2 regions of the Rahnella sp. RcJ3 genome follow, and region 2 is predicted to be linked to the other one. Evidence: predicted binding sites of a transcription regulator. Region 2 holds the regulator's gene; the other holds the start of a gene.
What was found. Region 2 encodes PurR, which represses purine synthesis genes. Its sites were predicted from a motif close to CANGCAAACGTTTGCNTG; they were not measured.

Region 1: the regulator PurR is predicted to act here: its motif matches at 3,680-3,697, upstream of rbsD (D-ribose pyranase).

What each region holds. Positions count from the first base shown of each region.
Region 1 covers NZ_QSNX01000011.1:194,374-200,337, forward strand. The annotation lists gene ravA (ATPase RavA) at 1-1,358, opposite strand, end outside; gene kup (low affinity potassium transporter Kup) at 1,626-3,494, shown strand; gene rbsD (D-ribose pyranase) at 3,710-4,129, shown strand; gene rbsA (ribose ABC transporter ATP-binding protein RbsA) at 4,137-5,642, shown strand; gene rbsC (ribose ABC transporter permease) at 5,649-5,964, shown strand, end outside.
Region 2 covers NZ_QSNX01000012.1:144,214-150,177, reverse strand. The annotation lists gene gloA (lactoylglutathione lyase) at 1-229, shown strand, start outside; gene rnt (ribonuclease T) at 322-1,038, shown strand; gene DXU84_RS16895 (Grx4 family monothiol glutaredoxin) at 1,114-1,473, opposite strand; gene DXU84_RS25335 (hypothetical protein) at 1,454-1,582, opposite strand; gene DXU84_RS16890 (C40 family peptidase) at 1,936-2,835, shown strand; gene DXU84_RS25330 (YnhF family membrane protein) at 3,001-3,090, opposite strand; gene purR (HTH-type transcriptional repressor PurR) at 3,425-4,450, shown strand; gene punR (DNA-binding transcriptional activator PunR) at 4,487-5,392, opposite strand; gene punC (purine nucleoside transporter PunC) at 5,529-5,964, shown strand, end outside.

The sequences.
Region 1 (5,964 bases), on a different contig from region 2:
AGGTCACTCAGCGTATTTTTCATTTCGTCGGGAACGGCAATATGCTCATGGCCCGGCAGCGTCAGCGGCGTGCTCTGACGGCTGACATCCAGCACCAGAAGTTGTTGTTTGTCATCGATTTCCAGATCCACGGTTTGTACAAAACCAATCCCGTTGAGTTTGGCTTTCAGTACGCCTCCTTTATTTAACCACTCTTCCAGGATGATGCGTTCGAATAACAGGTGTGTGACTTTTATTTCATGCAGGTGTAAAGGCGTTTGCAATAACAGGGTCAGGTTGGTGGTGTTAAGTGATTCAGGCAGGCTGTACTGTGGCTTGCGGCTGAAAATGCCGGCTTTCTTGCTCAGTTTGATTGACTGACGCGAACTCTGTTGCTGCTGATGTTGCATCCATTGCTGATTCAGCTGCTGAATTTTCATCAGCAGTGTCTGCTGCTGATAAGCCTGTTCGGTGATCAGTTGCTCAATCTGGGTTTGCAGCAGGTTATAAGTATTAAGGTCATGCCATAAACAGTCTTTCAGCAGGATCAGATCCACCTGCGTGATCGCTTTTCTGCCACTGAAAAATGCGCAGGCCTGCAACAGGCGCAGGGCTTTTTTCCAGCGACGGTCCGAGACATAAGGTGCCGTATCCAGGGCATCAAGGCGCTGGCGCAGCTGGAAGATCAGTTCAAAGCAGCTGTCTGAAAGATTGACTTTGTCGATCTCCGGCTGCCATTGTTGGTATTCTTCATCGCTGATACTCAGGGACTCTGTCACCGGATTGGCGTTTTCATTGTTCCGGCTGGTCAGCAGTGAGCGAAAATTTTGCTTATCCTGCACTTTATCCAACCACAGACGGATCAGCATGCGGTCGTACAGCGCTTCGAGGCCACCATCGGCTTCGGGTAATTCGTTGGACGCACTGACCAGCAGACGCATCGGAATAGGTTCTTCTCGTTCGCCATTACGGAAGCGGCGTTCATTGATGGCGGTGAGCAATGTATTGAGGATGGCCGGGCCTGCTTTCCAGATTTCATCAAGGAAGACAATTTCAGCTTCCGGCAAGTAACCTTCGGTCAGACGCAGATAGCGGCCTTCATCTTTCAGGGCCTGAATCGAGAGCGGGCCAAAGACTTCTTCCGGCGTGGAAAAGCGCGTCATAAGATATTCAAAAGCGCGCGCATGTCGGAACGCAAATTTCAGGCGCCGGGCAATCAGGCTTTTTGCAATACCTGGCGGGCCGAGCAGAAAAACGCTTTCGCCGCACAGGGCTGCCAGCAGGCAAAGTCTTATGGCATCCTGCCGCTCGTACAGGCCATGTTCTAATGCGTTAGCAAGACGGGCGATCCGTTCTGCCAGAAGGGGAGATTGCGCCATACTGTCTCTTCCGGTTTCCATTGAGTTGTTGAATAGTGTACTGGCTAATAGCGATATGCCACGTTTATTTTTGTCGTTATAGCTTGTTGATTACTAAAAATTTTCTATTATCAGAAATGTGACCCCGTTCATATGAACGCCGGTTTAGCTGCACATTTAAGGGTAGGCAATCCAATTTATTCGTGCATACTGTGCGCCTTTTAGTGGGCATCATAAGATCGAGCGCACTCATCGCTTACGGATGTTCGAGCAAAAAAGAAACGAAATATGAGCACTGAACATAAACGGTCACTCCCAGCAGTAACCCTGGCCGCCATTGGTGTGGTCTATGGCGACATTGGTACCAGTCCTCTCTACACCTTAAGAGAGTGTTTTTCTGGTCACTATGGTTTCAACGTTGAACCCAGCGTCGTTTTTGGTTTTCTCTCTCTGATTTTCTGGATGTTAATCCTCATTGTTTCGCTCAAGTACCTCACTTATGTGATGCGGGCGGACAACGCAGGGGAGGGCGGTATTCTGACGCTGATGTCTCTGGCGGGCAGAAACACCTCGGCACGCACCACTGCCGTTTTGGTCATTCTCGGCCTGATCGGCGGAAGTTTCTTCTATGGTGAAGTGGTGATCACTCCGGCTATTTCTGTTCTTTCCGCGATGGAAGGTCTGGAAATCGCAGCACCTTCACTTGATCCTTATATCGTTCCCTTATCTATTACTGTCCTGACGCTGCTTTTCATTATTCAGAAACACGGCACCGGCATCGTGGGCAAACTGTTTGCGCCGGTGATGTTGTTGTGGTTCCTGACGCTGGCTGTTCTCGGCGTGAACAGCATCATGCAGAACCCTGAAGTACTTCGCGCCATGAACCCGATGTGGGCGGTTAACTTCTTTATCGAGCATAAGTCGTTTTCCTTCCTGGCACTTGGCGCGGTCGTTCTGTCGATTACCGGTGTGGAAGCGCTGTATGCGGATATGGGCCACTTCGGGAAATTCCCGATCCGTCTGGCCTGGTTCACCGTGGTGCTGCCTTCTCTGGTGCTGAACTACTTCGGTCAGGGCGCATTGCTGCTGAAAGACCCGGAGTCGATTAAAAACCCGTTCTTTCTGCTGGCGCCTGACTGGGCATTGATCCCGTTACTGGTGCTGGCAACGCTGGCCACCATTATCGCGTCTCAGGCTGTTATCTCCGGTGTGTTTTCCCTGACGCGTCAGGCTGTGCGTTTAGGCTATTTACCGCCAATGCGCATCATCCACACTTCAGAAATGGAAGCAGGCCAGATTTACATCCCGGCCATTAACTGGTTGCTGTACTTTGCGGTGGTTATCGTTATCGCCAGCTTCGAGCATTCGAGCAATCTGGCAGCGGCATACGGTATCGCAGTAACCGGTACGATGGTGCTGACCAGTATTCTTTCCTGTACGGTGGCACTCAAAAACTGGCACTGGAAACCTTTCCTGGTCGGGCTTTTGCTGATCGGTCTGCTGTTTATGGATATCCCGCTGTTCGCGGCGAACGCTACTAAACTGTTCTCCGGCGGTTGGTTGCCGCTGACGCTGGGTTTGGGCATGTTTATCGTTATGACGACCTGGAAAAGCGAGCGCTTCCGCCTTATGCGCCGCATGAACGAGCATGGGAATTCCCTGGAAGCGATGATCGCCTCTCTGGAGAAATCCCCGCCGGTGCGTGTTCCGGGTACGGCTGTGTATATGTCGCGCGCCATCAACGTCATTCCGTTTGCGTTGCTGCACAATCTCAAACACAACAAAGTGTTGCATGAGCGTGTGGTACTGCTGACGTTACGCACCGAAGATGCGCCTTATGTACATAACGTCCGGCGCGTCACCATCGAACAGCTTTCGCCGACGTTCTGGCGTGTGGTCGCCAGCTACGGATTTAAAGAAACGCCGAACGTGGAGGAAGTGTTCCACCGTTGCGGTCTGGAAGGATTGCCGTGCCGGATGATGGAAACGTCATTCTTTATGTCGCACGAATCACTGATCCTGACCAAGCGCCCCTGGTATCTCTACTTCCGTGGCAAACTCTTTATGGCGCTCAGCCGCAACGCCTTACGCGCGCCAGATCAGTTTGAAATTCCGCCGAACCGCGTAATCGAACTCGGTACGCAGGTAGAAATCTGATCCTCATTTCTACTGCTCGCAGGGCACCTTCGGGTGCCCTGTTTTATTTTCTCTTTCTCCTTTCTGAAACGACTAACTCAAATTTCCCTGCGGTTTCTTAATTATTCAGCGAAACGTTTCGACGCTGATCACAATTCCATCATAACTCCGTTGCGATGGCCGGGGATCTTTATAAACTCATCGGTGAGCGAAACGTTTCGCTGTAGGAGTTCACAATGAAGAAGTCACCGCTGTTAAATGCCGAAATCTCACATGTTATTGCCCGGTTAGGTCACACCGATCAGCTGGTTATTGGCGATGCCGGACTTCCGGTGCCAGCAGCTTGCCAACGCATCGATCTGGCCCTGACCCAGGGAGTTCCCACCTTTTTACAAGTCTTAGAGGTAGTGACACATGAGATGCAGGTTGAGCGGGCTATCCTCGCCGAGGAAATCCTCACTAAAAATCCTCAACTCCATGAAGCGTTGCTCGCCCAATTGACACAACTCGAACAACACCAGGGAAACACCATTGCTTTGGATTACGTCAGTCATGAGTCATTCAAAGCACAAAGCGAAAAAAGTCGGGCTGTGATCCGCAGCGGGGAATGTTCGCCTTATGCGAACGTTATTCTGTGTGCTGGCGTAACCTTCTGAGGCCTTTATGCAACCTTTGCTGCAACTGACAGGCATTGATAAAGCCTTTCCCGGCGTAAAAGCACTTTCCGGCGCGGCGCTCAGCGTCTATCCGGGACGTGTAATGGCGCTGGTGGGAGAAAACGGCGCGGGCAAGTCCACCATGATGAAAGTGCTGACCGGCATCTATCAGAAAGATGCCGGCTCAGTGCATTTTCTTGGCAAGGAAGCGGTTTTCAGTGGCCCTAAAGCCTCTCAGGAAGCCGGGATTGGTATCATTCATCAGGAATTAAACCTGATCCCCCAACTGACGATTGCTGAAAATATCTTCCTGGGCCGTGAGTTTGTGAACGGTTTTGGCCGCATCAACTGGAAAAAGATGTATGCCGAGGCCGATAAACTGCTGGCGCGCCTGAATCTGCGTTACAAAAGCGACCGGCTGGTAGGCGATTTATCCATCGGCGACCAGCAGATGGTCGAAATTGCCAAAGTGCTGAGCTTTGAATCCAAAGTCATCATTATGGATGAACCGACGGATGCCCTGACCGATACCGAAACCGCTTCTTTATTTAACGTGATCCGGGAACTAAAAGCCGCCGGTTGCGGTGTGGTGTATATCTCCCACCGCATGAAAGAAATTTTCGAAATCTGCGACGACGTGACGGTGTTCCGTGACGGGCAGTTTATTGCAGAGCGGCCGGTCAGTTCGCTTGAAGAAGACACGCTGATTGAAATGATGGTGGGCCGTCGCCTCGAAGAGCAATACCCGCGCATTAATCATGAACGCGGTGCGCTGCGTTTGCAGGTACGCGATGTCAGCGGGCCGGGCGTGGATAACGTCAGCTTTGATCTGTACAGCGGCGAAATTCTGGGGATTTCCGGTCTGATGGGCGCAGGCCGTACCGAACTGATGAAAATTCTCTACGGAGCCTTACCGCGTAAAAGTGGTTATGTGGCGCTCGATGGCCGCGAAGTGGTGACACACTCACCGCAGGACGGGCTGGCAAACGGCATTGTTTATATCTCTGAAGACCGCAAGCGCGATGGCTTAGTTCTGGGCATGTCAGTGAAAGAAAACATGTCGCTGACGGCGCTGCGTTATTTCAGCCACGCTGGCGGACGTCTTAAACATGCGGAAGAACAGCAGGCTGTCGGCGATTTCATCCGCCTCTTCAATATCAAAACGCCGTCGATGATGCAGACCATCGGCCTGCTTTCCGGCGGTAATCAGCAAAAAGTGGCAATTGCCCGTGGATTAATGACGCGGCCGAAAGTCCTGATCCTCGATGAACCGACGCGCGGCGTTGACGTTGGTGCCAAGAAAGAGATTTACCAGCTTATAAACCAGTTCAAGCGCGAAGGGCTGAGTATCATTTTGGTTTCCTCAGAAATGCCGGAAGTGATCGGTATGAGTGACCGGGTTTTGGTGATGCATGAAGGCCATTTAAGCGGTGAATTCCCGATAGAACAGGCTACGCAGGAAGTGTTGATGGCTGCCGCTGTCGGCAAGCAATACGGCGTGACGCAGGAGTAATCAGATATGAGTTCTCAGACATTGCCAGCCAAAAAGCGCTGGATCAGTAAAGAGTGGTTGTTGGAGCAAAAGTCTCTGATTGCGCTGCTGGTGTTGATTGCCGTGGTCTCTTCCATGAGCCCGAATTTCTTTACGGTCAATAACCTGTTTAACATCCTTCAGCAAACGTCCGTTAACGCCATTATGGCCGTCGGCATGACACTGGTGATCCTGACGTCCGGGATCGATTTATCCGTCGGCTCTTTGCTGGCGCTGACCGGCGCCGTTGCCGCCTCGATTGTCGGGCTGGAAGTGAATGCGTTTGTTGCCGTTGGCGCCGCGC
Region 2 (5,964 bases):
CTGGGGCGTCGACAGCTATGACATCGGCACGGCTTACGGTCATATCGCATTGGGCGTTGATAACGTCGCGCAAACCTGTGATGACATCCGTAATGCAGGCGGGAAAGTGACCCGTGAAGCCGGCCCGGTCAAAGGCGGATCTACCATTATCGCGTTTGTAGAAGATCCGGACGGCTATAAAATCGAGCTGATCGAATCCAAACACGCAGGTCAGGGGCTGGGGAATTAATCTTCCCCGAACACTGGCAGGGGCGCAATCGCGCCCTTTTTTATTGACCCATTTTTGCCACAACCCTGCAAGTGGCGGCAAAATTTGCCATAATGCGTGCTGAATTCGATGAAGATAAGAAACTAATGGCCGAGAATAGTGACATTAACGCCCTGAGAGGCCGTTTTCGTGGTTTTTATCCCGTGGTTATCGACGTAGAAACCGCCGGATTTAATGCCAAAACCGATGCGCTGCTGGAAATTGCAGCCATCACCCTGAAGATGGATGAGGACGGCTGGCTGCAAAGCGATGAGACCGTGCATTTCCACGTCGAGCCCTTTGAAGGCGCGATACTGGTGCCGGAAGCCCTGGCGTTTAACGGTATCGATCCGACCAATCCGTTACGCGGTGCAGTCAGTGAATATGAAGCCCTGCACGAGATTTTCAAAGTCATCCGTAAAGGGATGAAAGAGCAAAACTGTAACCGCGCGATCATCGTGGCGCACAACGCCAATTTTGATCACAGCTTCCTGATGGCAGCGGCTGAACGTGCCGGACTGAAACGTAATCCGTTCCACCCTTTTGCCACGTTTGATACCGCCGCATTAAGCGGGCTGGTGCTTGGGCAAACGGTGCTGGCAAAAGCCTGTATCAGCGCGGGCATCGTCTTTGACAGCAGCCAGGCACATTCTGCGTTGTATGACACCGAGCGCACAGCCGAGTTGTTCTGCGAGCTGGTCAACCGCTGGAAACGCTTAGGAGGCTGGCCTCTGGCGCTTTCAGACGAAGAAGTCGAAGACGAAACAGCATCGGAAGAAAATCAGCAATAACAACTTTTGCACCGAACTGAAGACAAAAAAAGAGCGACATCATGTCGCTCTTTTTACTTTCCGGCCGAAAAACCGTTAGTCTTCTGTCGTATTACTCTCTTCAGAAGATTTGTATTTCTCAGCGGTTTCTTTGATCAACTGCTGCAGTTCACCGCGCTGGAACATCTCAACCACGATGTCGCAGCCGCCAACCAGTTCACCGTCAACCCACAGTTGCGGGAACGTTGGCCAGTTAGCAAATTTTGGCATCTCAGCACGGATGTCCGGGTTCTGCAGGATATCCACGTAAGCGAAACGCTCGCCACAGGCTGAAAGCGCCTGAACAGCCTGAGCGGAGAAACCGCAGCTTGGCAGTTTTGGCGAACCTTTCATGTACAGCAGAATCGGGTTTTCAGAAACTTGCTTCTGAATTTTTTCAATTGTTGGAGTGGTCATTTCTTGCTTCCTCAAGCCGGTACAGGCTGTCACGATCATTACTCTTCACGCGCAGCATAAAGAGACGGTGCGCAATCACAATACCTTCTATTGTAACGATGGCAGCCATCAGATAAAAACGCCATTTTTTGTGGGGTCTTTCTCAATACTGGCATTTTGTTTAACAATCTTTAATGTGTGCGCTCAGGCTCACATCTTTAAACATTCATTGAGAATAACATTTTTGGCGTTCACCGATAACGCCAGATTTGCAAAATTCCATTCTTTAACTCAAATATTAACACCATGAAAAGTGGTTATTTTTTTGACTAAAAATGGCGGTTATTTCGACATAAAAAAAGCCATTAACTTTTTCTCACAATATGATCTAGAATCGAGTCAATTCGTGCTTTTTTGTCAGGTTCTTTTAGGCAATACTCTGACATCCCTGATGTTTAACCTACCACTCATGGTAACGAAGCTATGCGCTTACTGTTCACGCTTTTTGTGCTGCTCTTTACCCAGCTATTTCTGAATATGGCACATGCATCGCCGCAGACACGTGTTTCTGCCGATCAGCGTAAAAGCCATGTTAATCAGGCTGCACCTGAAGAACGGCGAAAGCGAAAAACGGTGGCCGCGAAAACCAGTAAAAAAACTAAAATCGCGCCAGTGACAGAACAAAAAATTCAGGACAAGAATTCGAAGAAGAAAGTTAAAAGTACCGAACTGGCTAAACGAAAGACCACGACGGAGAAAAGTGTCAAAACGACCCGGGCCGAAAGTAAAAAAGAAAAGACACTGAAGACCACGCGGGCCGAAAGCAAAACAGAGAAACACGCCAAAACCCGTTCACTCGCGAAAAACAGCACGGAAAGGGTCAGTAAAAAAGAAGCGTATGGCCGGCACCGTAAAGGTAAAAAGCCCGAAGAAGACAGCAAACCGATTACGCTAAGTGCAACGCATAAAAAACGCTATCAGCATGCCCAGCAAACGGCGATGACCAAACTGATGCATCAGGTAGGAAAACCATATCGCTGGGGCGGAACCTCGCCGAATACCGGTTTTGATTGCAGCGGCTTAGTCTATTACGCCTACAAAGATTTGATCCGTATTAAAATGCCACGCACAGCGAATGAAATGTATCACCTGCGCGATGCGGCTCCGGTCAAACGCGGCGAACTTGAAAGCGGTGATCTGGTGTTCTTCAGAATCAATAACCGCGGCGCTGCAGACCATGTTGGTGTTTACGTGGGGAACGGCAAGTTTATTCAGTCTCCAAGAACGGGCGAAGACATTAAAATCACCTCTCTCGGCGACGATTACTGGCAAGATCATTATGTGGGTGCACGCCGGGTAATGACGCCGAAAACGATCCGATAATAAACAATTCGTTAAGTCTGAAGTTTCGCTAATCAGCCATTGAATAGCATTTAACGAAGAGTTTCTGCAGGGAAGAGTATCGGCGGTAACGGCCACTGCGTAAAATTGAAAAGGGCGATTCCTGTAACAGGAATCGCCCTTTTTTATAGCGGTTCACTTACTGAATCAGTTCATCACCGCAGTGAAGCTGAAAGCGATAATCATAAGCAAAGCGCATACCGTGGTGATCAACGATAATTTCAGGTTGCTGTCCATCAAACCCCCCTTTCGGATCAAATTGTGGCATTTTTTAAGCCACACTAATTGTGTGCCAACGCATTTTCGCATAATTAACATTTAAAATCTTGTGCTGAATGACAATGTATCCCTGAGAATTTTACTTCCACTTTCCTGCATTATAAGAGAAAATTGTCGGTTAACACGCCTGTGTGCCGGTTGATTTCACCCGAGAGCATTTCACGCCTCATTCTGAAGAATCCACCCAACGATTTCACTGCCCTTTTAGAAGCCAGCAGTGAGATCCACGCAAGCAAACGATTAACATAATGCTAACGTGCTGAAACACGTGAGTTCAGGAGTCATTGTTTACATGGCAACGATTAAAGATGTCGCAAAGCGCGCTGGCGTTTCCACTACAACCGTGTCGCACGTCATCAATAAAACACGTTTCGTCGCCGAAGAAACCAAAGAAGCGGTTCTCCTTGCAATCAAAGAGTTACATTACTCGCCGAGTGCTGTAGCCCGCAGTCTGAAGGTCAATAACACCAAAACGATCGGTCTGCTTGCCACCTCCAGCGAAGCGCCCTATTTTGCCGAAGTGATTGAAGCCGTAGAAAACAGCTGCTTCTCCAAAGGCTATACGCTGATTTTGTGTAACTCGCATAATAATCTGGAAAAACAACAAGCCTACCTGCAAATGCTGGCGCAAAAACGCGTCGATGGCTTGCTGGTGATGTGCGCGGAATATCCTGATGAGTTGCTCAATATGCTCGAGGAGCACCGTTCGATCCCAATGGTGGTCATGGACTGGGGCGAAGCGCGTAAGAACTTCACCGACAGCATTATTGATAATGCTTTCGAAGGGGGTTACATGGCCGGGCGTTATCTGATTGAACGCGGTCATCGTGATATTGGGGTGATCCCGGGCCAACTGGCACGTAATACCGGCGGTGGCCGCTTCCAGGGTTTTGTGAAAGCACTGACTGAAGCCAATATTCCGCTGCGTGACGAATGGGTGGTTCAGGGCGATTTCGAGCCGGAATCGGGCTATCAGGCGATGCATAAAATTCTGATGCAGAAGCACCGCCCGACTGCCGTATTTTGTGGCGGCGATGTGATGGCAATGGGCGCAATCTGTGCCGCAGACGAACTGGGCCTGCGCGTTCCTCAGGATATTTCCGTGATCGGTTACGACAATGTGCGTAACGCCCGTTACTTCTCCCCCGCGCTGACAACCGTGCATCAGCCGAAAGAACGTCTGGGTGAAATGGCCTTTACCATGTTGCTGGACAGAATTGTCAGTAAGCGTGAAGAGTCTCAGACCATTGAGGTGCATCCGAAACTGGTCGAACGCCGTTCCGTAGCCGATGGTCCGTACCGCGATTACCGCCGTTAACAGATATCGAACGCCTGCAGATGCAGGCGTTTTTTTCTAATCACGCAGCCATTCCTGATTCATGGTTTCTGTATCGCCCATATATTCCAGCAACCAGGCCAGCGAGGGTGACGGATTGCTTTGATCCCACGTCAGGCAACACGGGCTGTCGGGAAACGTATTTTCCAGCGTCAGCACCTGCAACTTTTTCTGTTCTATCCACGGCGTGACGCGATGAACCGGCATCATACCCACGCATAAGCCTTCGGTCAGGCATTCCAGCGCACAGGTCCAGTCTGGCACGACCAGCCGCCGCTGGTTATCAAGCGTCCATGTATCCCGCTTAGGCAATGTCCGGGAGGTGTCTTCCAGACAGAGTGCAGGATAAGGCCGCAACTCATCATCATTCAGCGCGCCGGATAACTGAGCCAGCGGATGTTGCGGGCTGACGACGCAATGCCAGTCCATAAATCCCATGTCACGAAAACTGAAGCCCCCGCCAACCGGTATCGCGCGTGTAGCACCGATCGCCACGTCTGCCCGCCCGTCAACCAGCGCATCCCAGACACCATTAAACACTTCTGAGTGAATAATGAGTTCGGTGTCCGCAAAATGGCGGTAGAAATCGAGCACCAGACGCCGTGTCCGTGCGGGTTTTACAATCCGGTCAACCGCCACACGTAATTCGCCGCGCCAGCCGTTCGCCACCTGCTGACACTGCCGGCGCGTGGCTATCATTTTTTTTGTCAGAATCCGCGCTTCATCGACAAAAACCTTTCCCGCAGGCGTCAGTACCACGTCACGATGGCGACGTTCAAACAACGGCACGGCCAGCCACTGCTCAAGCTGACGGACGGTATAGCTGATAGCAGAAGGTACGCGGTGCAAATCTTGCGCTGCCGCACTAAAACTACCTGTTCTTGCCACGGCATCTACCACTTCAAGGGCGTATTCTGACCACATAATTCAGCCTTCAATATTTTTGATAGCAGAGTGCAAATATTAGCGTTTCACAAGCCTGTTATCAAAGCGTTAAACTCCGCCTCCGGTATGTAATCTGCATCACATCATCTGCAATAAATAAATTAATGAGACGATAATGAAACCCTCCTTTGGATTTATGCTCTATCTCGCGGGACTGAGCATGCTGGGCTTTTTAGCCACTGATATGTATCTGCCTGCGTTCAGCGCCATGCAAACCAGTCTGATGACCAGCCCCGGGATGATCAGCGCAAGTCTGAGCATTTTTCTCGGCGGATTTGCTCTCGGTCAGTTGTTATGGGGGCCGTTGTCAGACAGGATCGGCCGTAAACCGGTATTGCTTCTTGGTCTGACACTGTTTGCGGTCGGTTGTCTGGGCGTTATCTGGGTTGAGAATGTACGCGCCCTTCTGGCCCTGCGCTTCTTACAGGCGATGGGCGTTTGTGCCGCCGCAGTCACCTGGCAGGCAATCGTTGTTGACCGTTTCTCTGCCGATGTGGCGAAAAAAACCTTCGCCAGCATTATGCCGTTAGTGGCTCTTTCTCCGGCACTGG